Regions from separate parts of the Citrobacter sp. Marseille-Q6884 genome, predicted to be linked through region 2. Evidence: predicted binding sites of a transcription regulator. Region 2 holds the regulator's gene; the other holds the start of a gene.
The links. Region 2 encodes Fur, which represses iron uptake genes when iron is present. Its sites were predicted from a motif close to ATAATAATGAGAACNACTATCAA; they were not measured.

Region 1: the regulator Fur is predicted to act here: its motif matches at 8,639-8,661, upstream of sodA (superoxide dismutase [Mn]).

Annotation. Positions count from the first base shown of each region.
Region 1 covers NZ_CAMDRE010000001.1:1,282,562-1,294,264, forward strand. Annotated here, with positions in the region: gene rhaD (rhamnulose-1-phosphate aldolase) at 65-892, opposite strand; gene rhaA (L-rhamnose isomerase) at 951-2,210, opposite strand; gene rhaB (rhamnulokinase) at 2,207-3,676, opposite strand; gene rhaS (HTH-type transcriptional activator RhaS) at 3,979-4,827, shown strand; gene rhaR (HTH-type transcriptional activator RhaR) at 4,973-5,815, shown strand; gene rhaT (L-rhamnose/proton symporter RhaT) at 5,818-6,852, opposite strand; gene N7268_RS06180 (L-fucose/L-arabinose isomerase family protein) at 7,056-8,477, opposite strand; gene sodA (superoxide dismutase [Mn]) at 8,733-9,353, shown strand; gene kdgT (2-keto-3-deoxygluconate transporter) at 9,647-10,630, shown strand; gene N7268_RS06195 (dihydrodipicolinate synthase family protein) at 10,710-11,600, opposite strand.
Region 2 covers NZ_CAMDRE010000001.1:2,557,980-2,569,682, reverse strand. Annotated here, with positions in the region: gene seqA (replication initiation negative regulator SeqA) at 1-305, opposite strand, end outside; gene ybfF (esterase) at 493-1,266, shown strand; gene ybfE (LexA regulated protein) at 1,395-1,682, shown strand; gene fldA (flavodoxin FldA) at 1,838-2,368, shown strand; gene N7268_RS12075 (ryhB-regulated fur leader peptide) at 2,579-2,665, shown strand; gene fur (ferric iron uptake transcriptional regulator) at 2,658-3,104, shown strand; gene chiQ (ChiQ/YbfN family lipoprotein) at 3,208-3,540, opposite strand; gene chiP (chitoporin ChiP) at 3,590-4,996, opposite strand; gene glnS (glutamine--tRNA ligase) at 5,431-7,098, opposite strand; gene nagE (PTS N-acetyl glucosamine transporter subunit IIABC) at 7,297-9,246, opposite strand; gene nagB (glucosamine-6-phosphate deaminase) at 9,591-10,391, shown strand; gene nagA (N-acetylglucosamine-6-phosphate deacetylase) at 10,453-11,601, shown strand; gene N7268_RS12035 (N-acetylglucosamine repressor) at 11,610-11,703, shown strand, end outside.

The sequences.
Region 1 (11,703 bases), 1.3 Mb from region 2:
TAACATAGATCCCTGTAAGCCGGAGAAGGTGAAACCGTCATCCGGCATGCGTTTGAGGGTGGTATCAGTACAGCTCTACTGCGCTGGCAAGCGGGGTCACGCCAAAACGTTTGCCGAGAGCAATCAGCTCCTCGCGCGTGATGGTTTGCTTCATACTGCCCATCGAATACACTTTGACTAAAATTTCAGCAGATTTCTCTGCGGTATCTATCAAACCAAACGCGTCATCGATCGTGGGGCCACTGCCGAATACACCGTGGAATGGCCACAGCACCAGCGAATGCTTCTGCATTTCCTCGGCAGTCGCCTGGCCGATTTCATCAGTACCGGGCACCATCCACGGTAGAATGCCGACACCATCCGGGAAGACGACCAGACACTCGGTGCTGCCTTCCCACAGTTTGCGGGTTATCAGCGCGGTGGTGTTTTCCAGTACGTAGGTCAGGGCGATTAAATTGGTGGCGTGGCAGTGCATGATCACGCGATCTTTGCCGTGAGTGGCTTTTATGCGCTCGCAGTGAGAGAGGAAGTGCGCAGGCAGTTCGGAAGTGGGCACGGCTTCATGCGTCAGACCCCACAGGATGTGGTAGCCCGCGCCATCGCTGTCTATTTTGACCACGCCCAGGTTAGCCGCCGGATCAAGCTGGACGTTTCGAAAGAATTTGCCGGAACCGGTGACGATAAATGGCGTGTTCGCCAGCAGCGGCATCGGCTGACTCAGCGCGATATAGCGTGGTTTTTCGTGGAAATCAGCGGCAAAAGGCGCGATATCCGCCTCATCCAGACGTAACGTCAAATTACCGCCATTGCGCTCATCCCACCCTTTCAGCCAGGCATCGGAAGTGGCTTTGATCATCCCCTGGACGAACCAGGAATTAGTTATGTTCTGCATAGTTTATACCTGTCTTATTCAATGCCGGATGCGCGCAGCCGCCATCCGGCCAAAAGGGTTAGTGACGTTGACTCAGGATCTCTTTTTCATAGGCACGCACACTTTCCAGCCACTGGCTGCCTGCCGGGGTGTCGTGGCGCTGGCAATACATTTCCCAGACCGCCTGCCAGGGCAGCGATTTCTGCTCTTCCAGCAGCGCCAGACGTGCGGTGTAGTCGCCGCTGGCTTCGAGCTGACGCAGTTGTCCGGTTGGTTCTAACAGCGCGCGCAACAGGGCTTTTTTCATGTTGCGGGTACCGATAACCCATGCGGCAATACGGTTGATGGAGGCGTCGAAGAAATCGAGGCCAATGTGTACGCGGTCGAACAGGTTGTGGCGCACGATCTCACTGGCAATCGCCTGGGTTTCATCATCCAGCAGCACCACGTGGTCGCTGTCCCAACGCACCGGACGGCTGACGTGCAGCAGCAGGCGCGGTACATACAGCATGGCGGCTGAGATCTTGTCGGAAATCACTTCAGTCGGATGGAAGTGACCTGCATCGAGGCACAGTGCGGTCTGGCGGCTGGTGGCATAACCCATATAGAACTCGTTGGAGCCGACGGTGTAGCTTTCTGCGCCGATGCCAAACAGCTTGCTCTCGACGGCATCAATATGATGCGCCGGGTCGAATTTCTCGCTGATTACGTCATCCAGTGCGTCCAGCAGACGCTGGCGTGGCGCTAAACGGTCAACGGTGATGTCTTTCATGCCATCCGGGATCCAGATGTTCATTACCGACGGCGTGCCCAGTTGCTCGCCAAAATAGGCGGATATGCGACGGCTGGCTTTACAGTGGTCAATCCAGAATTGACGGATGTTGTCATCAGCGTGCGCCAGCGTGAAACCGTCTGCGCTCAGCGGGTGAGAGAAGCAGGAGGGGTTAAAATCCAGACCCAACTGGTTTGCTTTCGCCCATTCCACCCAGTTTTTGAAATGCTCCGGTTTGATTTGATCGCGGGCGACCGGTGTCTCCGATTCCAGATAGATCGCGTGCAGGTTCAGACGTTTTGGCCCTGGGATCAGACTTAACGCCTGCTCCAGGTCGGCCCGCAGTTCGACGGCATTTCGTGCTTTGCCGGGATAGTTACCGGTCGCCTGAATTCCGCCGGTCAGGGAGCCTTCCGGGTTTTCGAACCCGGCGACATCATCACCCTGCCAGCAGTGCATGGAGACCGGCAGACGATCAAGCTGACGTAATGCTTCCTCGACGTCGATACCGACTGCGGCGAAACGCAGTTTTGCCAGTTCCCAGGCTTGTTCAAGTTGAGTGGTCATGCGCAAAGCTCCTTTATCTGTCGTGTGGTTTGAAACTGCGCCTGGTGGCGGGCAATTTCACTTTCAGGATTTGGAATGAAGGTGGTCAGGTCGTAGTTCGTGCTCACCACCTGGCGGAAATCATCGACGTTATCCAGCTCGTCCAGCGTCATGAGCTGGACGCCAATGTTGCCGAGCGTAGAGGCTTCAATCGGGCCGGACATGACGCGGATACCGCAGGCATCAGCACAGAGCTGGTTAAGTAATGCGTTCTGGCAACCGCCGCCGACAATGTGTAACTGGCTGAACGGTTCGCCACGCAGGTCGGCCAGTTCCTGGAGGACATCGGCATACAGCAGCGCCAGGCTGTCGAAAATACAGCGAGCCAGTTCGGCATCTTGCGTGGGAACGGGTTGCCCTGATTCACGGCAGGCCGCCTGAATTTCCGCGCTCATATCTGTGGGGTTGATAAAGCGATCGTCATTGGGATTGATCAGAAACTGGCAGGCCGGCAGTGTTTGCGTTTGCGCGATGAGTGCAGGCAGATCGGTAATCTGGCGCTCGTGTAAGACGCGCTGAAGCAGCCACAGCCCCATGATGTTTTTCAGTACCCGATAACGACCTTCCGCACCGCCTTCGTTAGTGATATTGGCCGCCAGCGCCGCGTCATTGGTATAGGGCGTTCTGCTCTCAAAACCCATCAGCGACCAGGTGCCGGATGAGAGATAAGCGCTGTTTTTGTCGGCCAGCGGTGAAGCGATCACCGCGCTGGCCGTGTCGTGACTGGCAACGGCAACGACGGGAATGTGATTTTTCTGCGGGCAAATCCAGTTGCCAATCACGTTTCCGGGATGTGTGGGGCGACCAAACCAGGCGCTGTCTGCACCGGTCCATGCCAGCAGGGTGTCATCCCAATCGTCGTTATTGATATTCACCAGTTGAGTTGTGGTCGCGTTGGTGTATTCCCAGTTCATTTCCCCGGTCAGACGGTAGCTGAAGTAATCGGGGATCAGTAAGGCGTGCGCCACCCGGGAGACCAGCTCAGGCTGCTGTTCTACCAGGGCGCGGAGCTGATATAAGGTGTTAAAGGGCAAAAACTGGATGCCGCTGCGGCGATAGATCTCGCCTTTACCCAGCTGCTCTATTGCGTGCGACATCACGCCTGTCGTGCGGTTATCGCGGTAAGAGACGGGCAGCCCGACACGCTGACCGTTTTTATCGATCAGGACGTAATCCACCCCCCAGGTGTCGATACCGATACTGTCTATCCGAATGCCTTCGTCGCAGACTTTTTTCAGTCCCAGACGAATATCGCTTTCCAGGCTGTCGATATCCCAGGTGTCAAAACCATCGGTTTTTTGCAGACAATTAACGAAGCGATGGATTTCACGCAGCGTCAGGGTGCGGTGTTCATTGTCGTAACGCGCCAGCATTACGCGCCCGCTGGATGCGCCGAGATCGACTGCGACACAATGGCGAAAAGTCATAGCGAGGTCCTTCTGAGTTTTATTGCACTCAGTCTAAGAACCCGCGAAAACACGTACCTTCTCGCCAGTGACAGCCACAATTCGCGGCTGGCAACGTGGCAAAGGTGAACGTGATAGTGTTCACAATTTGAGGTAATGAGGCCGATTTCGCCTGATGTGACCCCTTCCGCAATTCCTGATGTTTCCCGCCATTTCTTGAAGAATTGACCGTGTTTACGCACTTTGACGTCAAAAATTTAAGGTGAGGGTGATAACGCTTAATTACTATTCAGCCATATTCGTTGTTCAGGAGGGGAGCCGTCATGACCATACTGCATTGCGTGGATTTTTTTCCGACAGGTAAAGCGCCCGTCGCTATTGAGCCGCGGCTTCCTCAGACAGCATTCCCCGAACATCATCATGATTTCCATGAAATCGTGGTGGTTGAGCATGGCACGGGGATTCATGTGTTCAACGGACAGCCCTATACCATCAGTGGCGGTACGGTGTGTTTTGTCCGCGATCATGACCGGCATTTATATGAACATACTGACAATTTATGCCTGACGAATGTTCTGTATCGTTCCCCGGATGCGTTTCAGTTTCTCGCCGGATTACACCAGTTGTTACCCCAGGAACAGGATGGGCAGTATCCCTCTCACTGGCGTGTGAACCAGGGGGTGCTACAGCAGATTCGTCACCTGGTGGGGCAGATGGAAATCCTTGGCGAGGAGATGGACACGCCGACGGCGGCAAATCGCGAAATCTTGTTTATGCAGTTACTGGTGCTGTTGCGTAAAAGCAGCCTGATGGAAGCGGCAACCGATAACGACGCGCGGCTCAATCGTCTGATGGCGTGGCTGGAGGATAATTTTACCAGCGAAGTGTGTTGGGAGGCGGTGGCTGAACAATTTTCACTATCTTTGCGCACATTACATCGCCAGCTTAAGCAGCAAACCGGATTAACGCCGCAACGCTACCTTAATCGCCTGCGACTGATCAAAGCGCGCCATTTGTTACGCCACAGCGATGACAGTATTACCGACATCGCTTATCTCTGCGGTTTTGGCGACAGTAACCACTTTTCGACGCTGTTTCGCCGCGAATTTGAGTGGTCGCCACGGGATATTCGTCAGGGACGCGATGTTATTGCTGGAAGCTGCCTCCAGTAACGCGAAAGCTATCAACGTTTTTTGCCGCCATATTTGTTAGTAATGATTGGCTTATGATGCCGGAAAGCGATGTGTATCCGGCTGGCGTGTCACGTAATCTGTAGACCGGGAAAGGCGAAGCCGTTGCCCGGCAGGGAATATTGTGGTGACGAATCAGCTAGTCCTTCTAAAATCAGAATTTTTTGCCCATGACCAGCAGGCCGTCGCGGTTGCTGACCGTTATCCGCAGGATGTTTTTGCTGAACATACTCATGAGTTTTGTGAACTGGTGATGGTGTGGCGTGGCAATGGTCTGCATGTACTTAATGGTCGCCCGTACCGGATAACCCGTGGCGATCTCTTTTATATTCGCGCCGAAGACAAGCATTCCTACACCTCGGTCAATAACCTCGCGTTGCAAAATATTATCTACTGCCCAGAACGGCTGACGCTGAATTTGGGCTGGGAAAGCGCGATCCCCGGGTTTAACGGCACAGAACGGCAACCTCACTGGCGATTGGGCAGTGCGGGCATGACTCAGGCCCGGCAGGTGATTAGCCAGCTTGAGCATGAGAGTTATCATCGCGATCCGCAGGCCTGTGACCTGGCAGAACTGTTATTTGGACAACTGGTGATGATCCTGAAACGGCACCGTTACGCGACGGACACGCTTCCGACGACATCAAGTGAAACCCTGTTGGATAAGCTGATTACCGCGCTGGCCGGGAGCCATGAACATGCCTTTGAGCTGGACCAATTTTGTGCCCGTGAGCAGTGCAGCGAACGTGTATTACGTCAGCAGTTTCGCAACCAGACCGGAATGACCATCAATCAATACCTGCGTCAGGTACGGATTTGTCATGCTCAGTATCTGCTGCAGCATAGTCGATTGATGGTCAGTGAGATTTCTATGCGCTGTGGCTTTGAGGACAGTAACTACTTTTCGGTGGTGTTCACGCGGGAAACCGGGATGACGCCGAGTCAGTGGCGCCATCGCCGTTATTTATAGGATTAGCTTGCCATTCCCATCCCGACAATGTTGGCGGCGACGATAATCACCACGCAGCCGAGACTCAGCACGCTGACAGGGCGTCGTCCCGCATTGCTCCACTCTTTCATGATCAGACCGACAATACCGCCGCACAGGACGTAGAAGCTCATGTGCAGCATCCAGCTCATGTAGTCATACTGCGCCGGAATTTTGGCGTGGCCCCAGGCGTAAAAGAAGAACTGGAGATACCACATCAGACCCGCGAGCGCCGAGAACAGGATATTGCTGATAATCAGCGGTTTTGCCAGCGAGAAGTCGGCTTTTACCGACAGGTTCTTCATTTTTGCCAGACGGATGAAGCAGTATCCCAGGTTGATCACCGCACCGCCGCCCATGATGACCACGTAGCTTGGCAGGGCGACATACAGCGGATCAATACCGAGTGCGGCGGCGGCTTCATGCATCGGCTTCGCCGCATCCATGGCAAAGGACATCCCGGCGGAGAAAAAGCCGCACATCACCGCCAGTATCAGACCTTTTTTCAGGTTGAACTCTTCGGCTTTGATGCCCATCTTGCGCTCTTTTAGCTGCCCGGCACGGGTGACAATCGCCACGCCGATCAGGGCGACCAGCACGCCGAACAGGGTCATACGGCCGCCAGGTGTGCCGATGAGCACATCAAATTTACCGGCAATGATGGGCGTCATTAAAGTACCGACAATCAGCGTGATGCCGATGGCGATACCAATCCCCATCGACATACCGAGGTAGCGCATGGTCAGGCCATAGTTGATGTTGCCGATCCCCCACATTGCGCCGAATAAAAATACCGGCAGCAGGGTAGAGGCGCTGAAAGAACGGTAATAAGCCCAGAAATCCGGCAGCAGGATGGCGCTGACGAGCCAGGGAAGGATCAGCCATGAAACAAAGCCGCCTATAGACCACATGGTTTCCCAGGACCAGTGTTGTACCTTTTTAAAAGGGGCGTAGAAACAAGCGGCACTAGCGGCACCGATAAGATGCCAGAATATCCCCATCGTAATTGCGTTACCCATTCTGTTTCCTTTTAAATTATCGATCTGGCTGGATGAAAATCACCCGTTTTGATGATCAAAAGTCTAAAGAGTGAGCAATGAATTAACCTTCAGCATGCTGCCGCATGATGGGTAATGCTGGCAAAATTCAGGGGATGAAAGGGATGTTGATCACAAATTGCTGTTCCGCCCCTCTTTTTTGAGAAGGGCGGAAATACCGTGGGTTAGCAGATTTTTACTGCCTGAATGCCCAACAGCCAGGCGAGTTTTTCCAGTACCTCACCATGATGGCCAAGGCCAATACTGCAATGGTGGGCTGGACCGCCCATGCACCATTGCGCGGTAAAATCGCGAGCCGATAATGGGAAGCGATAGCGGCTGTTGGTATTGCCGATATCCAGAACTTCACCCGCCACCGCTTCACCTTCGGCATACTGTAAACGCACGCCGTTTTCGGCATCTTCAATCACTGAAAGAAAGGTGACTGGGCCAGGTTTTACGGTCATCTGGATCGATACACCTTTACCCGGTTTACCATGATAAACCGGCAGCGGCACCAGACTCACCGGACCGTCCGCCATCAACGGATGGGCCGGGCCGTCATGCCCCCACAATACAACATTATCAATAAACTCAATGCCGTATGGCTCTGAGAACGAACCGCCGGCGCCCAGAAGCTGCTGGATCTTCATCGCCAGCACATTTTTGATTTCGTATTCTCCGGCTACGGGAATACCACGGTGGGTGAGCAGCGTGTTGCCGAGGATGATTGAGGTGATGATGTTTTCGTAAGCATTGCCGTTTCGGCCTTCGTAGTAATAGGCCAGCGCACCGAGCGTATTCCGGGCGATCAGCTGATCCATGGCGCAGGCAGTGGTGAGTGCGCGGTCAAGCTCGGCGGGTTCGCATGCCGCATCCAGTTGAAGCACACGGTGCATCTCCTGTCGCTTGGCGCTGAGGTCTGTCTCGCTGACCTGCTCGCGGTATTCCGCCAGTTCACACATTTCCAGCGGTTTAAAGCGTACGCCCAATTTGGCGGACAAATTCGTCATATTGCTGTAAACGTCCACCATGCCGTCATAATAGTGTCCGAGTACGCCGACCTGACAGTTTGCCAGCATCTGACGAGCGTTTAGCGCCTGTAACCACTGCGCCGTTTGTTGCCAGACATACTCATCGCCCTGCAACGCGCCAACAATCAGCTGAAAACGGATGTTCGCGCGGTTAAACACGTTTGCCAGTTCGGGAGCGCTGCAGGCCTGGCAGTGCGCCAGCCACTCTCCGGTACGCCCGCCCCGATCCGGGATTTGACGGATAGTCGCATAGGGCAGACCTGGCTCAGGCTGCAGGGCCAGAATAATCACCGGCTTATTGATACTCTGTACCAGCGGCAGCACCGTTGCGCTGAGGGCGTAGGTGCTGATGTAAAGACAGACGGCATCGACCGGTTGCTGCTGCAACCGCCTGATAAGCGCATCGGCTTTATCGACATTATCAATCAGGCCGCCGTTAATGACGGTGGCGTGTTGCGCCGTCAGACGTTCATCAATCGTTTGCAGATAGCCCTGAAGACGTGATTCCAGGCCAGTAAACTGGGGCCAGTAGGTGTCGAGGCCGATACCGAAAAGGGCGATGTTGACAGACATAGCAATATTTCCTTGTGAGATAATCGGCAGACTATCTCGTGCTTTGTCTCCCGTGTCCTTTATGTCGCTGCCTGTTTTCTACCCAGGCTGGCAAAATTCGCCTGATTTTCCCGGTGACGTTCACACTTTCACCTCAAAATAGCCCTGTAAAAAGTACGGCATTGATAATCATTTTCAATATCATTTAATTAACTATAATGACTCAACTGCTTACGCGGCATTAACACTGGCCGCCCGACAATACTGGAGATGATTATGAGTTATACACTGCCATCCCTGCCGTACGCTTATGATGCCCTTGAACCGCACTTCGATAAGCAGACGATGGAAATTCACCACACCAAACACCACCAGACCTACGTGAACAATGCGAATGCTGCGCTGGAAAGCCTGCCTGAATTCGCGAACCTGTCTGCTGAAGAGCTGATCACCAAACTGGATCAACTGCCAGCGGACAAGAAAACCGTTCTGCGCAACAACGCTGGCGGTCACGCTAACCACAGCCTGTTCTGGAAAGGTCTGAAAAAAGGCACCACGCTGCAGGGTGACCTGAAAGCGGCTATCGAACGTGACTTTGGTTCCGTTGACAACTTCAAAGCTGAATTTGAAAAAGCAGCAGCAACCCGTTTTGGTTCCGGTTGGGCATGGCTGGTACTGAAAGGCGACAAACTGGCTGTTGTTTCCACCGCAAACCAGGATTCCCCGCTGATGGGTGAAGCGATCTCTGGCGCATCCGGCTTCCCGATCGTGGGCCTGGATGTTTGGGAACATGCTTACTACCTGAAGTTCCAGAACCGCCGCCCGGACTACATCAAAGAGTTCTGGAACGTGGTGAACTGGGATGAAGCAGCAGCGCGTTTTGCGGCGAAAAAATAAGTCCGATAGCGCGGTGTTTGCCTGGTCTTAGCGGACTTTTGTAGGCCAACCGACGCCATCTGGATAAGCGATACAGCCCCTGCAAGCGATGCTTGTGGGGGCTTTTTTGTGATCAAACTCAATATAAAAACAATGATCCACTTAAATTGAAACAAGGTTTTATTATGTGGTTGTGATCACTTTTATCGTATCTATGAATGTCTATCTTCTAATCATCAAGACGGGCGCATCTCATAAGTAAGGTGCATTCGCCCATAAAAATTGCCCCATTTTTATGTCTATAGGTGATGGAAATGCAGATCAAACGTACGATAGAGAAAATCCCCGGCGGTATGATGCTCGTTCCGCTTTTTTTGGGCGCGTTATGTCATACCTTTTCTCCCGGCGCCGGGAAATACTTCGGTTCATTCACTAACGGGATGATCACTGGCACGGTGCCGATTCTGGCCGTCTGGTTTTTTTGTATGGGGGCGTCGATCAAGCTGAGCGCCACCGGAACCGTATTGCGTAAATCCGGCACGTTAGTGATCACCAAGATTCTGGTTGCATGGGTGGTTGCGGCGATTGCATCACGCATACTCCCGGAGCACGGTGTGGAAGTCGGGTTCTTCGCCGGGTTATCCACGCTGGCGCTGGTGGCCGCAATGGATATGACCAACGGTGGGCTGTATGCCTCGATTATGCAGCAGTACGGCACCAAGGAAGAGGCCGGGGCGTTTGTCCTCATGTCGCTGGAATCGGGCCCTCTGATGACAATGGTGATTCTGGGAACCGCCGGGATTGCTTCATTTGAACCGCATGTCTTTGTCGGCGCGGTGTTGCCTTTCCTGATAGGTTTTGCGCTGGGTAATCTCGACCCGGAACTGCGCGAGTTTTTCAGTAAAGCAGTGCAGGCATTGATCCCTTTCTTCGCGTTCGCACTGGGTAACACCATTGATTTGAGCGTGATTGCCCAAACCGGTGTGCTGGGTATTCTGCTGGGCGTGGCGGTAATTATCATTACCGGTATCCCGTTGATTATTGCAGATAAACTGATTGGCGGTGGGGACGGTACCGCAGGGATTGCGGCGTCCAGTTCGGCAGGTGCGGCGGTTGCAACGCCGGTTCTGATTGCTGAAATGGTACCGGCATTTAAACCTATGGCACCTGCAGCAACGTCTTTGGTGGCGACGTCAGTGATTGTGACATCGATTCTGGTGCCGATTATCACCTCTGTCTGGTCGAAGAGAGCGAAAGCAAAAGCGGCAGAAATCGATTTGCGTGGGGCGGTGAAGTAACTCCCTTTTGCCGAATGGCGCTGCGCTTATTCAGTCTACGTATGCCCGGTAAGCGTTAGCGCTACCGGGCATTTTGGGGTTAACGACCAAATACCCGATCAATCGTGTTGCACTCGTCCTCGTTCAACTCTCCGCCCGCATTGCGTGATACCCCGGTGCAATAGCCAAACTTCCGCGATACCACCGTTTTAATGGTGGTAACAAAATCCTCACCTATCGTGTAGATGGACATGTAGGTGCCAATCTTATCCTGAATATCCCGCAGCGCCGCCAAATCGCCCTGCTTAAATGCCTCCCTTGCGCTGACAAACAGCTCCGGCATGACGTTATTCAAACCGGAGATAATGCCTGCGCCACCGGCCAGCAGGTTAGGAATATAGTATTCGTCATAACCGGACAGCACGGCAAAATCGTCGCGCACGGCGCGGGTTGTCTGAATCATGCTGCGGGTATGGGACTGGCAGTCTACGGTATCTTTGATACCCGCGAAGTTTGGAAACTCTGCGGCGAGTGTTGCAACCAGCGTGGGCGTTAAATCACAACCGGTGCGCGCCGGAAAGTTATAGGCAAACCATTTGCCAGTGAGCCTCTGACCCAACTGGCGGAAGTAGCTCAACAGCTGCGTCGACGTTTGTCCGTAGTAGTAGGGGGGCAGGATCATGACGGCATCGTATCCCGCGCGATACGCTTCTTGTGCCATCAACAACACATCATTTTGGCAGGTGGATGAGATATTCGCGACCATCTTCAGTGTGCTCATGGCCCGGGCTTCTCGAATCAGCAGTAGCCTTTCTTCCAGCGTAAAAGAAGCAAATTCGCCGATGCTGCCCATCAGCAAAATAACGTCGATCTTTGCCTCGGTAAGGCGTTTGAGATGCTGGCTCAGACCGTTGAGATCGATCTTGCCGTCATTGCCCATTGGCGTAATGGAAGGACACCAGACGCCAGCAAATTGCGATTGACCAGTCACGTTGTTGACTCCTTAATTGAAATGACGTTTCAAAACAAGATTACATTGATAGCATGTGTCCCTAAGTTTCATGTGAACCGTGCTCTCATTTTGAGCGACTGGG
Region 2 (11,703 bases):
TGATCCAGTGAATAGAGTGTAGACAGCACCAGCATAAAGCGATTCACTGCTTTTTTCTGTTCCGCATATTCATCGGAAAGCAGCAGTTCACGCATAGCGCGTACTTTGTCTTTAACAGGGTTGACCGGCTTGGCTTCCACAACAGGTTGCACGGCGCGGACTTCTTTTACCACCGGGGTGGCTGTCTGTGATGCGGCGGAAAATTTCAACATACGCCGTAAAATGTCGGATGCGCTCTCGCCGATATGCTTGGTGTGGCTGGCAATATAGCTATAGAGTTCATCATCAACTTCAATCGTTTTCATCTTAATCCAGTGCGGTGTCTTGGCTGAATACAAGTTGCTGGGATCAGTGTAAAGGCAAATCCCAACAGCGGATAGCGTCGAGCCTGTTGGCCTGCAAAACTCGGAGTAAACCGTAGTTGTTGCAGCCGTGTGGCAGAATGGTCAACATGATACCCTAACCCGATAGCGTGAAAAAAAGAACTTTGCCATGAAATTGAATATCCGAGCGCAATCTGCGCAAAACCTGCACAATAATTCTCCCATCGTCCTGGTTCACGGCCTGTTTGGTAGCCTGGACAACCTGGGCATACTGGCGCGCGATCTGGTCGTCGATCACGATATCATCCAGGTTGATATGCGAAATCATGGTCTCTCGCCCCGTTCTTCGGAGATGAATTACCCGGCCATGGCGCAAGATCTGCTGGATACGCTGGATGCGCAGAACATCGAAAAAGCCACTTTTATTGGTCACTCGATGGGCGGCAAAGCCGTTATGGCGTTAACCGCGCTGGCGCCGGAACGTATTGATCAACTGGTCGCTATCGATATTGCGCCGGTTGACTATCAGGTCCGCCGCCACGATGAGATCTTCGTGGCGATTAATGCCGTGACGGATGCACAAGCCACGTCGCGCCAGCAAGCGGCAAGCGTGATGCGCCAACATCTGAAAGAAGAAGGCGTGATCCAGTTCCTGTTGAAATCCTTTGTTGACGGTGAATGGCGCTTTAATGTCCCGGTTCTGTGGGAGCAGTATCCCCATATTGTGGGCTGGGAAACGATACCCGCATGGGATCACCCGGCACTGTTTATCCCCGGCGGAAACTCGCCTTACGTGACTGAAGCGTACCGTGCCCCCTTGCTGGCGCAATTCCCACAGGCACGAGCACATGTTATTGCCGGCGCAGGCCATTGGGTGCATGCAGAAAAACCGGAGGCGGTATTACGCGCAATACGTCGTTATCTTGCGGATAAGGCCAACTGATTAAAAACTCAGCGTCCGCGCGCGATTACGTGCGTGGGCGTTGGCGCGCCTCCCCTGCTGATGTATGATGGCGCGCTATCCATCCGGGCAGACGCCTGGCTGATTGTTTCCCCGAAGTCACCAAGATCATGGCCAAAGAACAAACGGACCGTACGACATTAGATCTGTTCGCGCAGGAGCGTCGCCCGGGACGACCCAAAACCAATCCGCTCTCGCGTGATGAACAGTTACGTATTAACAAACGTAATCAGCTTAAACGTGACAAAGTTCGCGGGCTTAAGCGTGTCGAACTGAAGCTGAACGCTGACGCCGTTGACGCTTTGAATCATCTGGCAGACGCGCGCAACATGAGTCGCAGTGAACTCATCGAAGAGATGCTGATGAACCAACTCAGCACATTGCGTGGTCAGGCATAGTCTGAATTTCTGCTTAAAATCATAAATCATGTAGCACAGTGTGCAGTCCGGCGTGTTTGCTGTTTCCGCATGCCAGCCTGTTCTGCTATGATTGCCCGTATCCGTGGGCATTGCGCCACCACCATTTCAATAAGTTTCAAGAGGTTATTTTACTCATGGCAATCACTGGCATCTTTTTCGGCAGCGACACCGGTAATACCGAAAACATCGCAAAAATGATTCAAAAACAGCTTGGTAAAGACGTTGCCGATGTACATGACATTGCAAAAAGCAGCAAAGAAGACCTGGAAGGGTATGACATTCTGCTGCTCGGCATCCCAACCTGGTACTACGGTGAAGCGCAGTGTGACTGGGATGACTTCTTCCCGACTCTCGAAGACATTGATTTCAACGGTAAGCTGGTTGCGCTGTTTGGCTGCGGCGACCAGGAAGACTACGCAGAATATTTCTGCGATGCGTTAGGCACTATTCGCGACATTATTGAACCGCGCGGCGCAACCATCGTCGGTCACTGGCCAACGGCGGGTTATCACTTTGAAGCGTCCAAAGGTTTGGCGGATGACGACCACTTTGTTGGTCTGGCTATCGACGAAGATCGCCAGCCTGAACTGACTGCAGAACGCGTCGAAAAATGGGTTAAACAGATTTCTGCTGAACTGCATCTCGACGAAATCCTGAACGCCTGATTTGATGCGGCGCAGAAACTCATCTGCGCCGCATCAATAGATAAAACCAATCAAAATAATTGCTACAAATTTGTAACTTTTTCGCCTGACCCTGTACAATGGCTGGATGCCAATGGGGTATTGCACAGTGTGTTTGTAGGCGATACCACGTTTTGATTAACAATATTTGCCAGAGACTTGCAGTTTTCATTTAGGCATGGCAGTTCTATAATGATACGCATTATCTCAAGTGCAATTTCTGTCACTTCTTTTAATGAAGTGAACCGTTTAGCTACAGGACAGATTCCGCATGACTGACAACAATACCGCATTAAAGAAGGCTGGCCTGAAAGTAACGCTTCCTCGTTTAAAAATTCTGGAAGTTCTTCAGGAACCGGATAACCATCACGTCAGTGCGGAAGACTTATACAAACGCCTGATCGATATGGGTGAAGAAATTGGTCTGGCGACCGTGTACCGTGTGCTGAACCAATTTGATGATGCCGGTATCGTGACCCGCCATAATTTTGAAGGTGGTAAATCCGTCTTCGAACTGACTCAGCAACATCATCACGATCACCTGATCTGCCTCGACTGTGGCAAAGTGGTCGAATTCAGTGATGATTCTATCGAAGCGCGCCAGCGTGAAATCGCAGCGAAACATGGTATTCGCTTAACCAACCATAGCCTCTATCTTTACGGACACTGTGCTGAAGGTGATTGCCGCGAAGATGAGCATGCGCACGACGCAAAATAATGTGATGTATTCAGAAAGGCCAACCCTCCGGTTGGCTTTTTTTATGCGCATAAAAAAAGACCCGCTGTCACACGAGTCTTTTTAAGCGATCAATCGACGAGCCTTATTGAGCCGCGTTCTTGCTGCGAATTTCCTGCCAGACTTTGTCACAGTCAGCCGTGACAGCCTGATCGTTGCCCGTACGCGTCGCCTGAATACACTGCTGGTAATCCAGTACGCGGACACTTTCTTCGTTAGCAAATTGCTGGTGCTGCTTTTCTTTCTTCAGCACGTTCAACACACTCTGACAGGCCTCGATTTTCTCCGGCGAACCCTGTGCGGTATTAATACAGGCACTGTAGGCTTCTTTAAGACGGCTATCTTCTTTCGGCGCCGTGGATTGCGCACACGCCACAAGACCTGATGCCATCACGGCGATGAGTAGCAGTTTTTTCATTGAACAGTCCTCAACGATGCGGCAGGCACCCGGCCTGCCGCGATTGGCATTAGAAGATAGTGAACGGCGCGATAACGATGAACTTCACGTCACGCTCATCCTGGAAGATGTTGCCGTAACCACCGCCCCAGCTCGGAATATCTGAATGGTTGTCGTACTGTGTGAAGTGCAGTTTAAACATAGTGCCCTTCGCACGACCGTCCTGCAGGGTGTAGACCGCATCCAGGCTGTAAGAGGACTCTTCGATGGTACGGTTTTTGTCGTAATAGGCGTCCGGGTTGAGCTGCCAGGTCGATGGCTTAGCATCCCATGCGTAAACGTAAGAAGCACCCACTGCCCAGCCAGGCAGGTTCCAGTTCTTCAGGTCATACATTGCGCCGAAGAAGACCGCTTTTTCACCGTTGGCGTTGAAGTCAGAACGGTTATCCCACCACACGTCCAGACGACCGTTTGAAGACGCATACGTCGGCGTCATACGCTGCAGGAAGTAGCCCTGTTGCCCGTCTGCTTTAACCCAGGTACCTTCCAGACGCAGGTCAACCACTTCCGCCACTTTGTAGCCGAAGGTCAACGCCTGCAACCAGGCCGTACCGTCATAAATATTGTTGACGGTGCGGTCATCAACTTTGTCACGCGCGCCGTAGAACTGATAGCTGGTGGTAAACGGGTTACCGCCTAAATCAAATTTGTAGCTGGCTTTTGCGAAGTACTGATCAACATAACCTTCAGACTGACCAAAGGCCGCTTCCAGCAACAGGTTATTTTTGAAGTCATATTTCGCGCCGATGGAGTGGAGGTAATCCACGCTGGTCTTTTTATCTGCCTGATAGAATTTATCGACTTCAGTGTGCCATGGCGCTTTATATTCGTTGGCCCACATATAGGAGAAGCTCAGCGCACCAGCATCACCATAGTCGAAGTTAGCACCGGCTTCAGCACCCTGATAAGTACCTGGCATAAAGCTCCAGTGTGGAGCCAGCAGAGTCTGCCCGGTAGGTTGAATATAACCGGCGCGCGCCCAGGTTGGGCCATATTTAAATTTTGCCGCCGCTTTATAAAGGCTTATCCCGCTCTTATCGCCGGAGTAATCTTCGTCATAGCCTTTATTTTTTGAAGAGAATGCGATTTCGTTTGGATGACCGCTTTCGCTACTTTCGTTCATTTCAATCGCGGTAAATGCTGCGATATCAAGACCAAACATATCAGCCGCATAGCCGGACTGGAAGTCGAGATTCGCGTTCCAGGTCGAGTGAGAAAGGTTGGTTTTGTATTTGTCATGATCGGTCACATCTTTACGGTCACGCTCACGCTGCCAGTAATAGATGCCGCCGGTTAATGTAGAATCGTCGATAAAGCCTTCGGCTTGCGCCTGTGGTACTACGACTAAGCCTGACATTGCTGTGATACCGGCGATAGCCAGCGCCAGCGTACTACGTTTGCCACTGAACGTACGCATATGTTAATCCTCTTTGACGTATAAATTGCTGTTACCAAAGGAAAACAGCGAAAAAAATAAAAATGAAAAAGTAGCGTTGAGAAAAACCTCGCTGACTACAATGAATAGACTATTTTTCGCGACGCGAATTATCAATCTCTTTCTGTAACGAGAATGTAAGAGTATGAGCAACCGCACATATTTCATTGCTTTCTGTTACATTTGCAATCCGTGCTAAAAAAGCGTTGAAAAATTACAAAAATGGCTTGTTTTCCATAAAGATGAAATCGGTTTCATTTCAAACCCGTTCATCGTGCAAGATTATTATTTTAAAATCTGCATGTTGGTAAACGTGACGGAATAACAATTAATTCGCTCTGCAAACAGAGCCAGTTGAGAAAGACGGGATAAAAAAAACGCCGCAGAATGCGGCGTTAGAAAGGCTGTGTTGCGGCTTATTCGCCCACTTTCGCCCACGTATCACGCAGGCCAACGGTACGGTTGAATACCAGCTTGTCAGCCGTTGCATAGCGGCTGTCGAGGCAGAAGTAACCTTCACGTTCGAACTGGAACGCTTTGCCAGCCACGGCAGACTGCAGTGACGGTTCACCGTAACCCTGGCGAATCACCAGAGATTCAGGGTTGATGACGGACAGGAAATCGTCTGCCGCACCCGGATTGGGTACACTGAACAGACGGTCATACAGACGGATTTCAATCGGCAGCGCATGAGCCGCGCTCACCCAGTGAATAACGCCTTTAACTTTACGACCATCGGCCGGATCTTTGCTTAACGTATCGGCATCGTAGGTGCAGAAAATAGTGGTGATATTACCCTCTGCATCTTTCTCTACACGCTCAGCTTTGATCACGTAAGCATTACGCAGGCGCACTTCTTTGCCCATCACCAGACGCTTGTACTGTTTGTTCGCTTCTTCGCGGAAGTCTGCGCGATCGATCCAGATTTCACCGCTGAACGGCACTTCACGGCTGCCCATTTCCGGTTTGTTCGGGTGATTAGGCATGGTGACCCGTTCGCTTTCACCCTGCGGGTAATTTTCGATAACCAGTTTCACCGGATCGATAACCGCCATCGCACGTGGCGCGTTTTCGTTCAGATCTTCACGAATGCAGGATTCCAGTGAAGCGATCTCAATGGTGTTGTCCTGCTTGGTCACGCCGATGCGTTTGCAGAACTCACGGATAGCGGCTGCCGTGTAACCACGACGACGCAGGCCCGAGATGGTCGGCATACGCGGATCATCCCAGCCTTCAACGTGCTTGTCAGTGACCAGCAGATTCAGCTTACGTTTGGACATCACCGTGTATTCGAGATTCAGACGCGAAAATTCGTACTGACGCGGGTGAACCGGAATCGTGATGTTGTCCAGCACCCAATCGTATAGGCGACGGTTGTCCTGGAATTCCAGCGTGCACAGTGAATGCGTAATGCCTTCCAGCGCATCGCTGATGCAGTGGGTGAAGTCGTACATCGGGTAGATGCACCACTTGTTACCGGTCTGATGGTGTTCAGCAAATTTGATGCGGTACAGCACCGGATCGCGCATGACGATAAACGGTGAAGCCATGTCGATTTTCGCACGCAGGCAGGCTTTACCTTCTTCAAAGCCACCGGCACGCATTTTTTCGAACAGTGCAAGGTTCTCTTCGACACTACGATCGCGGAACGGACTGTTTTTGCCTGGCTGAGTCAGCGTACCGCGATATTCACGGATTTCGTCAGCAGACAATTCATCGACGTATGCCAGACCTTTGTTGATGAGCTCAACCGCATAAGCATGCAGTTGGTCGAAGTAATCCGAAGAGTAGCGAATGTCACCAGTCCAGTGAAAACCTAACCATTCAACGTCGTTTTTAATCGACTCAACGTACTCGATATCTTCTTTTACCGGGTTCGTATCATCAAAACGCAGGTTGCACTGGCCCTGGTAATCTTGCGCAATACCAAAGTTCAGACAAATGGATTTCGCGTGGCCAATGTGCAGATAGCCATTTGGCTCCGGCGGAAAACGGGTATGGATAGTGGTGTGCTTACCACTGGCCAGATCTTCATCGATGATCTGACGAATAAAGTTACTCGGGCGGGCTTCAGCCTCACTCATCGTGGATTCCTCAAAGCGTAAACAACGTATAACGGCGTATGATCTTATAAGCCGGACAGACTGACAACCTTTAGTTACGCAAAATACGTATCAGACAGAGATTATGTGGGCAATTGCTGCAAAAAAAAGCGGCAGAGGTTTCCCTCTGCCGCTTTATGTTGTCGGATGGCGCTTAACGCCTTATCCGCTTACAGGCATTTATTTGCCTTTAATTTCATACAGTGGTGTTTGACCGGCAACCACATGACCTTCGGCTTTAATGACCAGACCACCGAAATCATCGCTGTTGCTGCAAACTACCGGGCTAATCATGGAACGTGCGTTGGCGTTCAGGTACTCCAGGTCCATTTCCAGAATCGGTTGGCCTGCTGTAACTTCCGCGCCTTCTTCAACCAGACGCTTAAAGCCTTTACCTTCCAGCGCGACGGTATCGATGCCCATATGGACCACGATTTCCGCGCCTTTCACGGTTTCCAGGCAGAACGCATGGTTAGTGTTGAAGATTTTCACGATAGTCCCCGCTGCCGGGGAAACAACGATTTTATCCGTTGGTTTCACCGCCACACCGTCACCGACCGCTTTGCTGGCGAACGCTTCGTCAGGAACCTGCTCCAGCGCAACCACGTCACCGGTAATCGGAGAAACCAGCGCTTCAACAGTCGCCGCATTTGCTACTGCCTGCGGTTTTGACACCGGAGCCGCCGCTGCTGGCGCGCTTTCCGTTGATGCCGCTGCAACCGGACCACGAGCCACAACTTTCTTCATTTCGTCGCCGATAGATTCGGCTTTCGCACCCACGATGACCTGAATAGTTTGCTTGTTCAGCTTAACGACTCCAGATGCACCTAAACGTTTACACATCGCATCGTTTACGCGACCAGAGTCGGCAACGGTCAGACGCAGACGAGTGATACAGGCATCAATCGCTTTCAGGTTATCAGTACCGCCAACCGCTGCAATGTAGTTGGTTGCCAGTTGCGCCAAACCTTCTTCAGTGTTGCTGTTGGCTTCTTCAGTCACGATATCGTCGTCTTTATCTTCGCGGCCCGGCGTTTTCAGGTTAAACATACGAATAACCGCGCTGAACAACACAAAGTAGATAACGAAGAAGACCAGACCCATCACCACCAGCATCCAGACGTTCTGGCTTGCTGCCGGCAGGTTGTACATCAACACGTAGTCGATAGCACCTGCGGAGAAGGAGAAGCCTGCATGGATACCCAGCAGTGTTGCAACGAACAGGCTGATACCCGTTAACAGTGCGTGCAGGAGGTACAGCAGTGGAGCCAGGAACATGAACAGGAATTCCAGCGGCTCAGTAACACCGGTCAGGAACGCCGTGATCGCAACGGACAGCAGCATACCGCCAACCATCGGACGACGAGCTTTCGGAGCGGCGAAGTACATCGCCAGCGCTGCACCCGGCAGACCAAACATCATGATCGGGAAGAAGCCAGACATGAACATACCCGCAGTGCCGTCACCCGCGTAGAAGCGGTTGATGTCACCGTGGAATACGGTACCTGCAGCGTTAGTGAATTCACCAATCTGGAACCAGGCGATGGTGTTCAGAACCTGATGCAGACCGGTTGGGATCAGCAGACGGTTGATGAAACCAAAGATACCGGAACCCAACGCGCCAGCGCCTACGATCCACTCACCACCCGCATGGATGGCGTTCTGCACCGGCGGCCACACGTAGCCGAAGATAGCAGCCAGCACCAGGCAGAAGAAGCCAGTGGCGATCGGCACGAAGCGTTTGCCGCCGAAGAAGCTCAGGAAGTCAGGCAGTTTGATACCAGACCAACGGTTGTACACGGCACCGCCGACCAGACCGGTGATGATACCTGCCAGCACACCCATATTGATCGCTGGGTTAATGGTCACCATTGCTTTGGTCAATATGAAATAACCGACTGCACCCGCCAGGGCGGCCGCACCTGCGCTGTCTTTAGACCAGCTGGATGCCACACCGATAGCAAAAATCAGAGCGAGGTTATCAAAAATGGCCCCACCCGCTTGCGCGATAAAGGCTACGTTAAGCAGATCTGGTTGGCCGAATCGCAGCAACAGTGCCGCGACTGGCAGCACAGCGATGGGGAGCTGTAACGCCCTACCCAGTCGCTGGAAAAAACCTAAAATATTCATTTTATTCCCCCTACGAGACCCCGATTAGGCTTCTTTGAAGCCATATTTTTATTGTGCGACCATTTCTAACAACAACAGATTCTGGAACAACGACATTAACCATTCATCTACTTTCAGAGTGTGTGAAAAATTAATTCGTATCGCAAATTAAAAGCATGTTTTTTGTGATTCCAATCACCAAATATCGTTATTAACCCTCCCTTCCACTGGCTAAGTACGAAAACTTATTTTATCATTCAAAAAATCGAAACGGATTGATCCTTACCGATGCAAAACCAGGTTACGCTTAAGACTGCACAGCGACTCAATCCGCCAATGGCTTACATATACTTTTGAGGTGAAGAATGAGACTGATCCCCCTGAATACCGCTGAACAAGTCGGCAAATGGGCTGCTCGCCATATCGTTAACCGTATTAACGCATTCAAACCAACGGCAGATCGTCCGTTTGTTCTTGGCCTGCCAACCGGCGGTACGCCTCTGACAGCCTATAAAGCATTAGTCGAAATGCACAAAGCGGGCCAGGTTAGCTTTAAACATGTTGTGACGTTTAATATGGACGAATATGTTGGCCTTCCAAAAGAACACCCGGAAAGCTACCATAGCTTCATGCATCGCAATTTCTTTGATCACGTTGATATTCCAGCAGAAAACATCAATCTCCTCAATGGTAACGCGCCGGATATCGATGCAGAATGCCGTCAGTATGAAGAAAAAATCCGTTCTTACGGTAAAATCCACCTGTTTATGGGTGGCGTAGGTAACGACGGACACATCGCGTTCAACGAACCTGCCTCTTCTCTGGCTTCCCGTACTCGTATCAAAACGCTGACTCATGACACCCGTGTCGCTAACTCACGTTTCTTTGATGGCGACGTAAGCCAGGTGCCTAAATACGCGCTGACCGTAGGCGTGGGTACGCTGCTGGATGCTGAAGAAGTGATGATCCTGGTTCTGGGTCACCAGAAAGCACAGGCGCTGCAAGCTGCCGTTGAAGGTAACGTTAACCACATGTGGACTATCAGCTGCCTGCAGCTGCATCCGAAAGCTGTCGTGGTCTGCGATGAACCTTCCACAATGGAACTGAAAGTTAAGACGCTGAAATACTTTAACGAGTTAGAAGCGGAAAATATTAAAGGTCTGTAATGATGTCTCCGCTCTGCCGAATCACTCGCAGGGCGGCATTTTTTTGAAATCGGGGGTCGGAATGTATGCTTTAACCCAGGGCCGGATTTATACCGGTCACGAAATTCTTGATGACCATGCGATTGTTGTCGCCAATGGCCTGATCGACAGCGTTTGCCCACTGGCTGAATTGCCGTCAGGGATTGAACAACGCTCACTGAATGGGGCCATTGTCTCCCCCGGTTTTATTGATGTGCAGTTAAACGGCTGCGGCGGCGTACAATTTAACGATACGGCAGAAGCCGTCACCGTTGAAACGCTGGAAATCATGCAGCAAGCCAATGAGAAATCGGGCTGCACCAACTATCTGCCAACGCTTATCACCACCAGCGATGACCTGATGAAACAAGGCGTTCGCGTAATGCGCGAATACCTGGCAAAACACCCGAATCAGGCATTAGGACTGCATCTTGAAGGTCCGTGGCTTAATCTGGTGAAAAAAGGTACCCATAATCCGGGATTTGTCCGTCAGCCTGACGCTGCGCTGGTCGATTTCCTGTGCGATAATGCAGACGTTATCACCAAAGTGACACTGGCCCCAGAAATGGTTCCGGTAGAAGTGATCACCAAACTGGTGAATGCGGGTATCGTGGTTTCAGCCGGTCACTCAAATGCGACGGCGAAAGAAGCCAAAATTGGATTCCGCGCAGGGATCTCCTTTGCGACGCATCTGTTCAACGCCATGCCTTATATCACTGGCCGCGAACCGGGGCTGGCAGGGGCAATCCTTGATGAGGCCGATATTTATTGCGGCATTATCGCCGATGGCATGCACGTTGATTACGTTAACATCCGTAACGCAAAACGCCTGAAAGGCGACAAACTGTGCCTGGTTACCGACGCGACTGCACCGGCAGGTGCCAACATTGAACAGTTCATTTTTGCTGGTAAAACAATATACTACCGCAATGGGCTGTGTGTAGATGAGAACGGTACGCTGAGCGGTTCGTCATTAACCATGATCGAAGGCGTCCGTAATCTGGTTGAACATTGCGGTATCGCACTGGATGAAGTCCTGCGTATGGCAACGCTCTACCCCGCTCGTGCAATCGGCGTCGACAAACAGTTCGGCAGCATCGCGTCTGGCAAAGTGGCCAACCTCACCGCGTTCACGCACGACTTTAAAATTATCAAGACCATCGTTAATGGCAACGAGGTCGTTACTGAGTAAGAGAAAGAATGACACCAGGCGGACAAGCTCAAATAGGTAATGTTGATCTCGTAAAACAGCTTAACAGCGCGGCAGTTTATCGCCTGATTGACCAGCATGGGC